One region of the Halomonas sp. PGE1 genome, then DNA from elsewhere that is predicted to be linked to it. Evidence: predicted binding sites of a transcription regulator. Region 1 holds the regulator's gene; each other region holds the start of a gene.
What was found. The regulator sigma-54, encoded in region 1, starts transcription at its own class of promoters, with help from an activator protein. The targets are predictions, from matches to a motif close to TGGCACNNNNNTTGCTNT.

Region 1 (4,490 bases):
GGGATCTCCTGGTCGTCAATCTGGCCGGGTGCCCGTGGGCGCTATCCCTGCCGTCGAATCGCCTCGATGAGCCGTTCGTGGAGCTCGCGCTGGCTTTCGCTGCGGCGCAGCCCGCTGCGGGTGTCGGCGTCGTTCATCACCCCGGCCACCTGGGCCAGCAAGGCGAGGTGGGCGTCATCGGCCTCCTCGGGGACCAGCAGCACGAACACCAGGTCGACGGGTTCGCCGTCGATGGCGTCGAAGTCCACCGGCTCGGCCAGCTTCAGGAAGCCGGCGATGGGGGCCTTGCAGTGGGGGCTTCTGGCGTGGGGGATGGCCACCCCGTTGCCGATGCCGGTGCTGCCCAGGCGTTCGCGCCCGATCAGCCGGCTGAACACCTCCTGGCTGTCGAGGCTCGGCGTATTCTGGGCGATGAAGGTGCTGAAGAACTCCAGCACCCGTTTCTTGCTGCCCCCGGGCACGCCGAACAGGGTGCGCTCCGGGGGCAGGATGGCTTCCAGTGACATGATGGGCTCAACGAGCGCCGGCGCCCTGGGCGCGGGCCTGGGCCTTCTCCTTGTGCTTGACCAGCTGGCGATCCAGCTTGTCGGCCAGAGCGTCGATGGCGGCGTACATGTCAGCGTCCTGGGCTTCGGCATGCAGGTCGGCGCCGGCGGCATGCAGGGTGCAGGCGGCGTGCTGGCGCTCCTTCTCCACGGACAGGGTCACCTGCACGTTGGTGATGTTGTCGTAGTGGCGCTCCACGCGAGCCAGCTTTTCGTCCACATAGCCACGCAGGGCATCGGTCAGTTCCACATGATGGCCGGTGATATTGACTTGCATGACACGCTCCTTGCTCGTTGGTTGTGGGTCGATTGTAACCCTTTTTCCTGCCTTGCATACCCCCCGGCCTGCCGCCGCCGCGGCGGGCCTGATGCAGGTCAGCGAAGCGTCTGCCGGCGGCGGTTCGCTAATGACTCCCCAGGCGTCACGGAGCATGCTGGGGGGTAGGCCTACCGCAGCCGCTTGCGCTCGCTGGAGGAGGGGATGCTCATGGCCTCGCGGGTGACTGTGGTGAGCGCGACGGCCCGCCTGGGCTACCTCAGCCGCTTGCGTTCGCTGGAGGAGGGGATGCCCATGGCCTCGCGGTACTTGGCGACCGTCCGCCTGGCCACCTGGATGCCGGCCTCCTCGAGCAGGGTCACCAGCTTGCTGTCGGAGAGCGGCTTGCGCGGCGGCTCCTCCTGGATCAGCTTGCGGATCCGTGCGCGGATCGCGGTGCTGGAGTGGGCGTCGCCCTCGCCGTTGCCGCCCACCTGGCTGGAGAAGAAGAACTTCAGCTCGAACACCCCCCGGGGAGTGTGGATGTATTTCTGGGTGGTGACCCGGGAGATGGTCGATTCGTGCATCTCCACGGCCTGGGCGATGTCGGCCAGGATCAGCGGCTTCATCGCCTCCTCGCCCTGCTCCAGGAAGTCGAGCTGGCGGGCCATGATCTCGCGGCCCACCCGCAACAGGGTGTCGTTGCGGCTGGAGAGGCTCTTCATCAGCCAGCGCGCCTCCTGCAGGTGGTCCTTGAGGAACTGGTTGTCCTGGCTCTTGTCGGCGCGGCGGATCAGCGCCGCGTAGTCGGGCTGGATGCGCAGCCGGGGCAGCGCCTCCTGGTTGAGCTCCACGTGCCAGCCGCGGCTGTCCTGGCGTGCCACCAGGTCGGGGATCACGTAGTCGTTCTCGAGGCTGGAGTAAGCGCTTCCGGGGCGCGGGTCCAGGGAGCGGACCAGGGCGATGGCCGTTTCCAGGGCGTCGTCGTCGAGGCCGAGGCGGCGCTTGAGCAGGCGACGGTCGTCGCCGGCCAGGGCCTCGAGGAACTGGCGCACCAGGCGGCGCGCCTGGGGCAGCAACGGGGTGTCGTCGGGCAGGGCGGCGAGCTGCAGCATCAGGCACTCGCGCAGGTCCCGGGCGAAGACGCCGGTGGGCTCGAACTGCTGCAGGCGCAGCAGCACCTGCTCCACCTCGGCGCTGCGCAGCCCGCCGAGCCCCTGGGACTTGAGGCCGTCGCGGATCTCGTCGAGGGATTGCGCCAGGTAGCCCGCGCTGTCCACGGCATCGATCAGGCTCTCGGCGATCTGCTGCTCGCGGGGGTCGAGGTCGGTCATCGCCAGCTGCCAGGCCAGGTGGCCCTGCAGGCTCTGTGCGCTCGCCTCGCGCTCGAAATCGGGGCCCTCGCCGCCGGCCGGCGCCCCCAGGTCCTGGTAGGTGTCCGACCAGTCGCTGTCGGTGCTGAGCTCGTCGGGAATCTCGCTGGCCCAGTCGTCCTCGGGGGCCTCGCTCACCGCCTGCTCGCCGAAGCCCTCGTCGAGCTCCAGCATGGGATTTGACTCCAGGGCCTGCTGGATCTCCTGGCGCAGGTCGAGGGTGGAGAGCTGCAGCAGGGCAATCGCCTGCTGCAACTGGGGCGTCATGGTCAGCTGCGTGCCGACGCGGAGCTGAAGGGAGGCTTTCATGGCCATCGTGATCGTCTGCCCTCTTGTGCCGGGAAGTGGCCGGAAGGCCTCACCCTAGCGCGGGCGACGCGGGCATGCAAGCGCTTGTTAAGCAACTTCTGTGCCACCCGCAATCGGTATGCCGTCATCTAATAACGACAGGCATATCAGGGGATTGTGGTCAGAGCCGGAAGTCCTCGCCCAGGTAGACCTCGCGCACCCGCTGGTTGGCGAGGATCGCCTCGGCGTTGCCCTCGGCGATGATCTTGCCGTCACCGACGATGTAGGCGGTGTCGCAGATATCCAGGGTCTCGCGCACGTTGTGGTCGGTGATCAGCACGCCGATGCCGCGGGCCTTGAGCTGGCGGATGACCCCCTTGATCTCGCCCACCGAAATGGGGTCGACGCCGGCGAAGGGCTCGTCGAGCAGGATGAAGGCGGGCTCCGTGGCCAGGGCCCGGGCGATCTCCACCCGCCGTCGCTCGCCGCCGGAGAGGCTCATGCCGAGGTTGTCGCGGATATGGGTCACGTGAAACTCCTCGAGCAGCTGCTCGAGGCGGGCGCGGCGCCCCTCACGGTCGAGATCCTTGCGGGTCTCGAGGATCGCCATGATGTTGTCGGCCACCGACAGCTTGCGGAAGATCGACGCCTCCTGGGGCAGGTAGCCGATGCCGGCCCGGGCGCGCTGGTGCATGGCGGCCCGGGACAGGTCCAGGCCGTCGATGGCCACCTCGCCGGCGTCGGCGCGCACCAGTCCCACGATCATGTAGAAGGAGGTGGTCTTGCCGGCGCCGTTGGGGCCGAGCAGGCCGACGATGCTGCCCTGGCGGATGGCCAGGCTGATGTCCTGGACAACGCGGCGACGCTTGTAGCTCTTGGCCAGGTGGCGGGCATGGAGGGTCTTCATGGGCGGCCTTACTGCTCGGGCTGTAGGGTCATGCGGATGCGCTGGCGTCCTTCGACACCCTCGCCCTCGCTGCGGGCCTGGACCACGCGGCGGTCGAGGAAGTACTCCAGATAGCCGCCGTCGAAGGTATCGCCGCCCTGGTGCAGCTCGGCGCGGTCGATCAGCTCCATACGCCGCTCGGCCACGTGGTAGATGATGGTGCGGCCCCACCCGCGCACCATGGGCTCTGAGGGGTCGGGCTGCTGCTCCAGATAGGCGCGCTCGCCGGTGGCGATGGCGCGGGAGAGCTGGCCCTGGGCGTTGCGCTGGATCTCCACCCGATCGCCGGTCAGGCGCATGCTGCCCTGGCGGATATCCACCTCGCCGGTATAGACCGCGGTGCCGGCGCGGTCGTCCAGATCGAGCCGGTCGGCCTCCACCTCGATGGGGGCCTCGGCATCGCGGCCCTGGGCCAGGGTCGGCGCGGCGACCAGCGGCAGCAGCAGGCAGAGCAGCAGGGCGGAGGTTCGCTTCATGGCTGGGGGTCCTCTCGGGTCTCGGGCGGATGGTGGCCGCGCACATTGTCGGTCAGTCGGGCGCGGTTGTCATGGAGCCAGGCGTCGAAGCGCTCGCCGCTCATGCGCTGGGGGGGCTGCTGGAGCAGGGCCGGGGTGTCGCTCCAGGCGTGACCGCTCTCGGCGTCGTAGTGGAGCACCTCGGTGTCGAGCTGCCAGCGCTCCTCGGGGGCGTGGAGCCTGGCGCTGCCGGAGAGGGTGAGCGGGTTGCCGCCGGGACCCAGCACGCCGCTGTCGGCCTCGGCCAGCCATATCCGGCCGGCGTTGTCGTAGAGTCGGGCGTCGGGAGTCTCGAGGCGGGTGACGTCGTCGTGGGGCGTGTGCACCAGGCGTGGCGTCTCGATGCGCTGATGGGCGCGCCCCTCGCCGTCGAAGCGGGTCAGTCGTGCCCCCTCCAGGTAGAAGTCCGGCTCGCCGGCTTCGTCCCGGGGGACCGCGCCGGGCTCCCTGACGCTGCGCGAGTCGAGCAGCACCAGCATGCCACCCAGCGCCACCAGCAGCAGGAAGAGCCAGACCCGAAACGACGGCCGCGGCAGGGCCATGGGCTCAGCCGGCCCCGTGCAGGTA
Region 2 (4,490 bases), 1.5 Mb from region 1:
GTGGCCGAGCCACCCGCTTGCGCCTGATCGTCCTCTAGCATACACCGCGGCGGGCGGGATGAAAAAAGGCCCCCGAAGGGGCCAGGTGGAGCATGCCGTCTCACATGGTGAGCATTGCCATCACTTCTTGGCGACGCTGAACTCGGGGTAGGCCTCCAGGCCGCACTCGGCCAGGTCGACGCCCTCGTATTCCTCTTCCTCGCTGACGCGGATGCCCATCACCGCCTTGAGCACCACCCAGACGAGCAGGCTGGCGAGGAAGACCCAGGCGAAGATGCCGACGATGCCGAGCAGCTGGGCGCCGAAGGTGGCGTCGCCGTTGGAGAGCGGCACCACCAGCAGGCCCCAGATGCCCACCACGCCGTGCACGGAGATGGCACCGACCGGGTCGTCGATCTTCAGCTTGTCCATGGCCACGATGGAGACCACCACGATGGCGCCGCCCACGGCACCGATCAGCGCCGCACCCAGCGCGGAGGGGGCCAGCGGCTCGGCGGTGATGGCCACCAGGCCGGCCAGGGCGCCGTTCAGGGTCATGGTCAGGTCCGCCTTGCGGAACCACAGCTTGGCCAGGATCAGGGCGGCGATCACGCCACCGGCGGCCGCGGCGTTGGTGTTGACCAGCACCTGGGCGACGTTGTTGGCGGAGTCCACATCGGAGACCTTGAGCTCGGAGCCGCCGTTGAAGCCGAACCAGCCCATCCACAGGATGAAGGTACCCAGGGTCGCCAGCGGCAGGTTGGCGCCGGGGATGGCGAAGATGCTGCCGTCCTTGCCGTACTTGCCCTTGCGGGGGCCGAGGATCAGCACGCCGGCGAGAGCCGCGGCGGCGCCTGCCATGTGCACGATGCCGGAGCCGGCGAAGTCGGAGAAGCCGGCGGCGTCGAGCCAGCCGCCGCCCCAGGTCCAGAAGCCGGAAACAGGGTAGATCACGGCGGTCATCACCACGGCGAAGGCCAGGAAGGCCCACAGCTTCATGCGCTCGGCCACGGCACCGGAGACGATGGACATGGCGGTGGCCACGAACACCACCTGGAAGAAGTAGTCGGCGCGCATGGAGTAGTAGGGGGCGTCATCGCCGCCGGCCAGCACCGCATCGACGCTGTTCTCGCCGCCCAGCAGGAAGCCCAGGTTGGGCAGGATGCCGCCCTCGGGGCTCGAGTACATGATGTAGTAGCCCACCAGCAGGTACATGGTGCAGGCGATGGCGAACAGCGCGATGTTCTTGGTGAGGATCTCGGCGGTGTTCTTGGAGCGGACCAGGCCGGCCTCGAGCATCGAGAAGCCGGCGGCCATCCACATCACCAGCACGCCGCAGATCAGGAAGTAGAAGGTATCGAGCGCATAGCTCAGCTCTGTCAGTTCACTCATGTCAGTCTCTCCAGAGGCAGGAAACGATCAGACGGCGTCGGCACCGCGTTCACCGGTGCGGATGCGGATGACATCCTCGAGCGGGGTCACGAAGACCTTGCCGTCGCCGATCTTGCCGCTGTTGGCGGCGCCGCAGATGGCATCCAGGACGGTCTCCAGGCGGCTGTCGTCCACGGCGACCTCGACCTTGACCTTGGGCAGGAAGTCGACGACGTACTCGGCGCCGCGATAGAGCTCGGTGTGCCCCTTCTGGCGGCCGAAGCCCTTGACCTCGGTGACGGTGATGCCCTGAACGCCGTTGTCGGCCAGCGCCTCGCGGACGTCGTCCAGCTTGAATGGCTTGATGATGGCGGTGATGAGTTTCATCCCTTGTCTCCCCGGTTGCGTTGGGTATGGGCACGGCGGCCGCATGCCCTGCTACTGCGTCAAACGTGCCAATGCTTGGTAAATGCATCTAAAAACAGCTGGTTGGGTGGGGGTTGCGGCCGCGTGGCCGATCTCCCGGGGAAGGGCGGGCGGGCGGTTGCACCGTGCTGGTGCCGGGTCATGGTGCAGGCGCGCCATCCTGGCGCATCGGCAGGGCATGCGTTCGCGGCGGGCCATGCGTATCCTGTAGCCGGCATTCCACACGTTCAGGAGAGACCCATGGTGAGCCATGACCGTATCAGCCGACTGGCCCAGCAGATCGGCGAGCGCCTGCAGGGCGCGTCCCAGGCGCCGGAGGAGGTGCAGAAGGGGATTCAGCAGGTGGTGCGCGGCGCCTTCGACCGCCTGGAGCTGGTCTCCCGGGAGGACTTCGACATCCTGATGGATGTGCTGCAGCGCACCCGCGCCCGCGTCGAGGCGCTGGAGCAGCAGGTGGCGGCGCTGGAGACGCTGCTCGAGGAACGCACCGCCGAGGTGCCGGCGCCGTCAGCGGCGGCCCCCGAGGCTCCCGAGGAGGATGCCGGCGGCGGCGAAGTCGGCCGCTGAGCCTGGCGGGCAGGCCGGCGCCTACTGGGCTAGCCTGAGGGCAGGATTCCAGGCGAGGGAACGCCCATGACGCTGGCGATCGTCCATACCCGTGCGGGCCTCGGCCTCGAGGCCCCCGAGGTGCAGGTGGAGGTGCATCTGGCCAATGGCCTGCCGGGGATGACCCTGGTGGGGCTGCCGGAGGCGGCGGTGAAGGAGAGCCGCGAGCGGGTGCGCAGCGCCCTGGTCAACGCCGGCTTCGACTACCCCCTGCGCCGCATCACCCTCAACCTGGCTCCCGCCGACCTGCCCAAGGAGGGTGGGCGCTTCGACCTGCCCATCGCCCTGGGACTGCTGCTGGCCTCGGGGCAGCTGCCCCCGGAGGCCCTGGCGGACATCGAGAGCGTCGGCGAGCTGGCCCTGGACGGTGGCCTGCGCCCGATCACCGGTGTGCTGCCCCTGGCCCTGGCCACCCGCCGTGCCAGGCGGCGGCTGATCGTGCCCCGGGCCAACGCCGAGGAGGCGGCGCTCGCCGGCGACCTCGAGGTGCTGCCCGCCGACCACCTGCTGGACGTGGTCGCTCATCTGCTGGGCCAGACGCCCATCGCGCCGCACCGGCTGGCGTCTCCGCCGGAGGCGGCGACATCGCTGCCCGATCTCGCCGAGGTGCGCGGCCAGTACCAGGCGCGCCGCGCCCTGGAGGTGGCCGCCGCGGGCTCCCACAACCTGCTCTTCGCCGGCCCGCCGGGCACTGGCAAGACCATGCTGGCCAGCCGCCTGCCGGGCATCCTGCCGCCGCTGACCGAGGAGGAGGCGCTGGAGGTGGCGGCGGTGCGTTCGGTCAGCGGCCTGCCGCTGGCCGCCGAGTGGGGTCGCCGCCCCTTTCGGGCGCCGCACCATACCGCCAGCGCCGTGGCCCTGGTAGGCGGCGGCTCGAAGCCGCGACCCGGAGAGATCTCGCTGGCCCACCACGGGGTGCTGTTCCTCGACGAGCTGCCGGAGTTCTCGCGCCACGTGCTGGAGGTGATGCGCGAGCCCATGGAATCGGGCCAGATCCATATCGCCCGGGCCAGCCACCAGCGCCGCTTTCCGGCTCGCTTCCAGCTGGTGGCGGCCATGAATCCCTGCCCCTGCGGCCATCTGGGGGACCCGCGGCAGGCCTGCCACTGCACCGCGGCCCAGATCCAGCGCTACCAGGCGCGGCTCTCCGGGCCGCTGCTCGATCGCATCGACCTGCAGGTGGAGGTGCCGGCGCTGCCGCCGGAGCAGCTCACGGCGGCGACGACGGGGGAGTCCTCGGCGATCGTCCGCCGGCGGGTGATGGCCGCGCGGGAACGGCAGCTGGCGCGGGGGGCGCTGAATGCCCACCTGGCGGGGCGGGAGCTGGAGGCGGCCTGCGACCTCGCCAGCGCCGACCGGGCCTGGCTGGCGCAGGTGCTGGAGCGGCTCAGGCTCTCGGCGCGGGCCTACCACCGGGTGCTGCGGGTGGCGCTGACCCTGGCCGACCTGGCCGGCGAGCCGAAGCCGGCCCGGGAGCAGCTGATCGAGGCGATCGGCTATCGGCAGCTGGATCGGCTGCTCAAGGGGTAGGGGGCTCGCCCCCTACAGCGCCGTGGCGTCCAGGGCGCCCTGCAGGCTCTCCTCCCACATCACCGAGTCGCCGCCGGGGCGGCGCAGCACCAGGGTCAGGCGGTAGGGCAGAAGCTCCCGGTCCGAGAGCCGCAGGCGCGGCCCGTCGGCCATCAGCCGGCTCTCCAGGCGCCACTGGTTCTCCCCACCCCCTTCTCCCATGCTGTCGCTCCAGTCGAGCACCTGGGGGCCGTCGCTCACCGCCAGCAGCGCCCGGGTGAGGCTCTCGCGGAAGCGCTCCTGGCCGATGCTGAGTTCCCCGTTCACCTCCGGAGTGGCCAGCAGCAGTACCTGGTCAGCGGGGGGCTTGGGCAGGGCGGAGGCCTCCATCACCCGGCCGGCGGCGCGCTCGCCGAGGTTGAGCAGCGCCTGACGCAGGGTCTCGGGGCGATCGGGGGCGGCGGCGCAGCCGGCCAGCAGCAGGGGGGCGAGGAGCAGGGAGGCGATCAGGGGGCGGCGGCGGGCGGTCATGGGCGGTCGATCTCGCGGTGGGCGGCGGCGGGCGCCAGGTCGTCGATGAAGCGGTCCAGGGTGTCGAA
Region 3 (4,490 bases), 1.5 Mb from region 1:
AGGGTGAACACGCTGTTGACCGGGCCGCTGAACAGGTTGGCACGCAGCCAGGCCAGGGGGCCCACGGTGCGGATCGGTGCCGGTCGCGCCTCGATCATCTTGTCGCGAATCGTCATGGCGCTCTCCTAGCGTTCCACCAGCGCCACGCGGGCGTTGAACCAGTTCATGAACAGCGAGACCAGCAGGCTGATGGTGAGATAGACCGCCATGGTCATGGCGATCACCTCGATGGCCTGGCCGGTCTGGTTCAGGGTGGTGCCGGCGAACACCGAGACCAGGTCCGGATAGCCGATGGCGGTGGCCAGCGAGGAGTTCTTGATCAGGTTGAGGTACTGGCTGGTGAGCGGCGGGATGATCACCCGCAGCGCCTGGGGGATCACCACCAGCCGCAGCACCAGCCCCTGGGGCAGGCTGAGCGACTGGGCCGCCTCGGTCTGGCCGTGGGGAATCGCCTGGATCCCCGAGCGCACGATCTCGGCGATGAACGAGGCCGTGTAGATGGAGAGCGCCACCCACAGGGCGAGGAACTCCGGGATCACCGTGATGCCGCCGCGGAAGTTGAAGCCGCGCAGCTCCGGTACCTCCCAGGTCACCGGCACCCCGGTGAACACCAGCACGGCGAGCGGCAGCCCGACGATCAGCGCCAGCGAGATCCAGCCCGCCGGCAGCCGCCGCCCGGTGGCCTCGTGGCGCCGCCGGTTCCAGACCACCAGCACGATGCTGGCCACCACCGCCACCAGGGTGGCCAGCGGCACCAGCCCGAAGCCCGATTCGAACTGCGGTTCCGGCAGGTAGAGGCCGCGCACGTTGAGGAAGATCACCTCGCCGAAGGTGAGGCTGTCGCGGGCCGCCGGCAGGGTCCGCAGCACCGCGAAGTACCAGAAGAAGATCTGCAGCAGCAGCGGGATGTTGCGGAAGGTCTCGATGTAGCCGCTGGCCAGCCGGGCGATCAGCCAGTTGGGCGAGAGCCGTGCGATGCCCACGGTGAAGCCGATGACGGTCGCCGCCAGCACCCCCAGGGCCGAGACCAGCAGGGTATTGAGCAGCCCCACCAGGAAGGTGCGGCCATAGGTGCTCTGGGAAGAGTAGTCGATCAGGCTCTGGACGATGCCGAAGCCCGCGGTGTTGCCCAGGAAGCCGAAGCCGGTGGTGATGCCTCGCGCGGCGAGGTTGTCCTGGGTGTTGCCGATGATGGTGAGCATGAAGGCCGCAACGGCGGCCAGCAGCAGCACCTGGAAGAAGAGCGCCCGCTTGGCGCGGTCGCGCCAGAACGGGGGGCGTGGGCCCGCAGGGCGGCGGGCCGGGTGTCGAACGGACATGGGAAGTCTCCGCCTGGATCCGTCAAGCAGGATTCACGCCGGCCGCCCCGGATCTGCCGGGACGGCCTGCAGGGAAGGCGCCGGGGCGAGGGGTGCCGCCCCGGCCTCCGGGCTCAGCGGATCGGCGGGGCGTACTGGATACCGCCGTCGGTCCACAGGGCGTTGAGCCCGCGCTCGATCTCCAGCGGGGAGTCCATGCCGACGTTGCGCTCGAAGCTCTCGCCGTAGTTCCCCACCTGCTTGACGATCTGGTAGGCCCAGTCGGCGGAGAGGCCCATGCCCTCGCCGTAGTTGCCGTCCTGGCCAAGCAGGCGCGCGATGTCCGGGTCATCGGACTCGAGCATCTCGTCGACGTTGTCGCTGGTGATGCCCATCTCCTCGGCGTTGAGCATGGCAAACAGCGACCACTTCACGATGTTGAACCACTGGTCATCGCCCTGGCGCACCACCGGCCCCAGCGGCTCCTTGGAGATGATCTCCGGCAGAATCTTGGAGGCGTCCGGATCGGAGAGCTGGATGCGCAGGGCGGCCAGCTGGGAGGTATCCGAGGTGAGCACGTCGCAGCGGCCGGCCTCGTAGCCGCCCACGGTCTGCTCAGAGGTATCGAAGACGATGGGGTCGAACTCCATGCCATTGGCGCGGAAGTAGTCGGCGACGTTGAGCTCGGTGGTGGTGCCGGACTGCACGCAGATCGCCGCCCCGTCGAGCTCCTTGGCGCTGTCGATGCCCATCTCGGTGTGGATCATGAAGCCGATGCCGTCGTAGAAGGTCACCCCGGTGAAGTTTAGGCCCAGGGTGGTGTCGCGGGTGGTGGTCCAGGTGGTGTTGCGGGAGAGCACGTCCACCTCGCCGGACTGCAGCGCGGTGAAGCGCTCCACGGCGTTGAGCGACACGTAGCGCACCGCCTCGGCGTCGCCGAAGACCGCGGCGGCCACGGCGCGACAGACGTCGACGTCCAGGCCCTGCCACTCGCCCTCGTCATCCGGGGCCGAGAAGCCCGGGAGGCCGTCGCTGACGCCACACTGCACCGCCCCGCGGTTGCGGGTCTCCTCCAGGGTGGAGGCCTGGGCGACACCGGCGGCGGCCAGGGTCAGGGCGCCGGCGGAGGCCAGCAGCATCAGCTTGTTCTTCTTGTTCAGCATGGGGATCGTCCCTCGCTAGATGAGATCGTTGTCCATTGTTAAGACGTGCCGGAGCACGTCTCTGGACACTAGCAAGGATCGTTCCAACCCGGTTAGCCTGCCGCGATCGCGCCATTTCAACGCAAGCGGCGGCGGCCCCGCCCGGGTGCCGCGCACCATATCGCGCGGCCTCGCGAAGCCGCTCACCATTCGGGTGCATGCACGGACGAGGGTCGACTGGGCAGGGGCTCAGCGCAGCCAGCGCCGGAAGGCTGCCAGCAGCAGCACCGCGAAGGTAGCACCGAGGGAGTTGGCGAGGATATCGGCCCAGTCGCCGCCGCTGCGGCCCGGCACCGGGATCTGGGCGTATTCGATGGCGATGCCGTAGAGCACGGCAACCAGGAAGGCGAGCGGCAGGCGCACCCCGGCCAGGCCAATCAGCCCGGCGAGGCCCGCATAGCCGATGAAGTGGTTGAGCTTGTCCCACGGCAGGTTCGAGGGCATCTGGCTGCCCGGCGTCAGGCTGCCCAGGGCGATGGCCAGCGCCCCGAGAACGGCCAGCGCCGCCCAAAGGCGGCGCCGGTCGTGTAGACGTTCAAGCCAGGTCAGCAGGGGCCTCTCAGCCATGCTGGATCCGGCGGTGGTAGGCCGGGCTCAGCTCGTGCAGCGCCTCCATGAAGGCGGTGACGTTGTCCGGGTTGGTGAACTGGCTGATGCCGTGGCCCAGGTTGAAGACGTGGCCGGGCCCTGCGCCGTAGCTGTCGAGGATGCGCGCCACCTCGGCACGAATCGCCGCAGGACGGGCAAACAGCACGTTGGGGTCCAGGTTGCCCTGCAGCGCCACCTTGTGGCCGACCCGGGCGCGGGCATCGGACAATTCCGTCGTCCAGTCCAGGCCCACCGCATCGGGGCCCGCCAGGGCGATGTCCTCGAGCCACTGGCCGCCGTTCTTGGTGAACAGGATCACTGGTATCTTGTGCCCGTCGTGCTCGCGGATCAGGCCGGCGACGATCTGCTCCATGTAGCGCAGCGAGAACTCCAGGTAGGCCGGGGTGGAGAGTACGCCGCCCCAGGTATCGAAGATCTGCACCGCCTGGGCGCCGGCGCGAATCTGGGCGTTGAGGTACTCGGTGACCGCCGTGGCCAGGGTGTCGAGCAGGTCATGCATCACGCTGGGCGTGTCGTAGAGCATCGTCTTGACGTGGCGGAAGTCCTTACTGGAGCTGCCCTCCACCATGTAGGTGGCGAGCGTCCAGGGGCTGCCGGAGAAGCCGATCAGCGGCACCCGGCCGTTGAGCTCGCGGCGGATGGTGGAGACCGCCCGCATCACGTAGTCCAGGTCGCGCTCGGCATCGGGCACGCTGAGCGCCGCCACGTCCTCGGCGGTGCGCACCGGCTTGCGGAATTTCGGCCCCTCGCCGGTCTCGAAGTAGAGCCCCAGGCCCATGGCATCGGGAATGGTGAGGATATCCGAGAAGAGGATCGCCGCGTCCAGCGGATAGCGCTCCAGCGGCTGCAGGGTCACCTCGCAGGCTAGGTCATGGTTGCGGCAGAGATCCATGAAGTCGCCGGCCTCGGCGCGGGTGGCGCGGTACTCCGGCAGGTAGCGGCCGGCCTGGCGCATCATCCATACCGGGGTGCGGTCGACAGGCTGACGCGCCAGGGCGCGCAGAAAGCGATCGTTCTTGAGTTCCATGCAGGCGGTCATCCACGGGAAATGTCGCGCCATTGTAGCGCATCACCGCACGCCAGGCTTGACCGAGGCCAAGCTCCACGGTGGTGGCAGCGCCGGCTCGGCCTGATCTCAACCTGCCCGTGAGCCACGCCGCCGTTCCTGCTAGAATGGCCCACCACTCTGCGGCACCGCCCGCGGCCTGATACCGAGGTACCCAGTGACGATTCGCTTCATCGCCGCCTCTCGACTGCCCACCCCCTGGGCCACCTTCACCATGCACGGCTTCGAGGACGAGGCCACCGGCAAGGACCATATCGCCCTCACCCTGGGCGACGTGGCCGACGGCGAGCCGGTGCTGGGGCGGGTCCACTCCGA

Region 2: HIR79_RS00600 (P-II family nitrogen regulator) is a predicted target of sigma-54. The motif match lies at 1,791-1,808, and genes of this name have one in related genera.
Region 3: HIR79_RS00655 (amino acid ABC transporter substrate-binding protein) is a predicted target of sigma-54. The motif match lies at 2,530-2,547, and genes of this name have one in related genera.

What each region holds. Positions count from the first base shown of each region.
Region 1 covers NZ_CP053032.1:1,633,211-1,637,700, forward strand. The annotation lists gene ptsN (PTS IIA-like nitrogen regulatory protein PtsN) at 42-506, opposite strand; gene hpf (ribosome hibernation-promoting factor, HPF/YfiA family) at 514-822, opposite strand; gene HIR79_RS07695 (RNA polymerase factor sigma-54) at 1,077-2,489, opposite strand; gene lptB (LPS export ABC transporter ATP-binding protein) at 2,644-3,369, opposite strand; gene lptA (lipopolysaccharide transport periplasmic protein LptA) at 3,378-3,884, opposite strand; gene lptC (LPS export ABC transporter periplasmic protein LptC) at 3,881-4,465, opposite strand; gene HIR79_RS07715 (KdsC family phosphatase) at 4,470-4,490, opposite strand, start outside.
Region 2 covers NZ_CP053032.1:114,053-118,542, reverse strand. The annotation lists gene HIR79_RS00605 (ammonium transporter AmtB) at 121-1,371, opposite strand; gene HIR79_RS00600 (P-II family nitrogen regulator) at 1,399-1,737, opposite strand; gene HIR79_RS00595 (accessory factor UbiK family protein) at 2,017-2,343, shown strand; gene HIR79_RS00590 (YifB family Mg chelatase-like AAA ATPase) at 2,410-3,912, shown strand; gene HIR79_RS00585 (hypothetical protein) at 3,925-4,422, opposite strand; partial or broken gene HIR79_RS00580 (alpha/beta hydrolase) at 4,419-4,490, opposite strand, start outside.
Region 3 covers NZ_CP053032.1:124,533-129,022, forward strand. The annotation lists gene HIR79_RS00645 (amino acid ABC transporter permease) at 1-116, opposite strand, end outside; gene HIR79_RS00650 (amino acid ABC transporter permease) at 126-1,319, opposite strand; gene HIR79_RS00655 (amino acid ABC transporter substrate-binding protein) at 1,433-2,461, opposite strand; gene HIR79_RS00660 (VanZ family protein) at 2,690-3,067, opposite strand; gene hemE (uroporphyrinogen decarboxylase) at 3,060-4,136, opposite strand; gene ribA (GTP cyclohydrolase II) at 4,333-4,490, shown strand, end outside.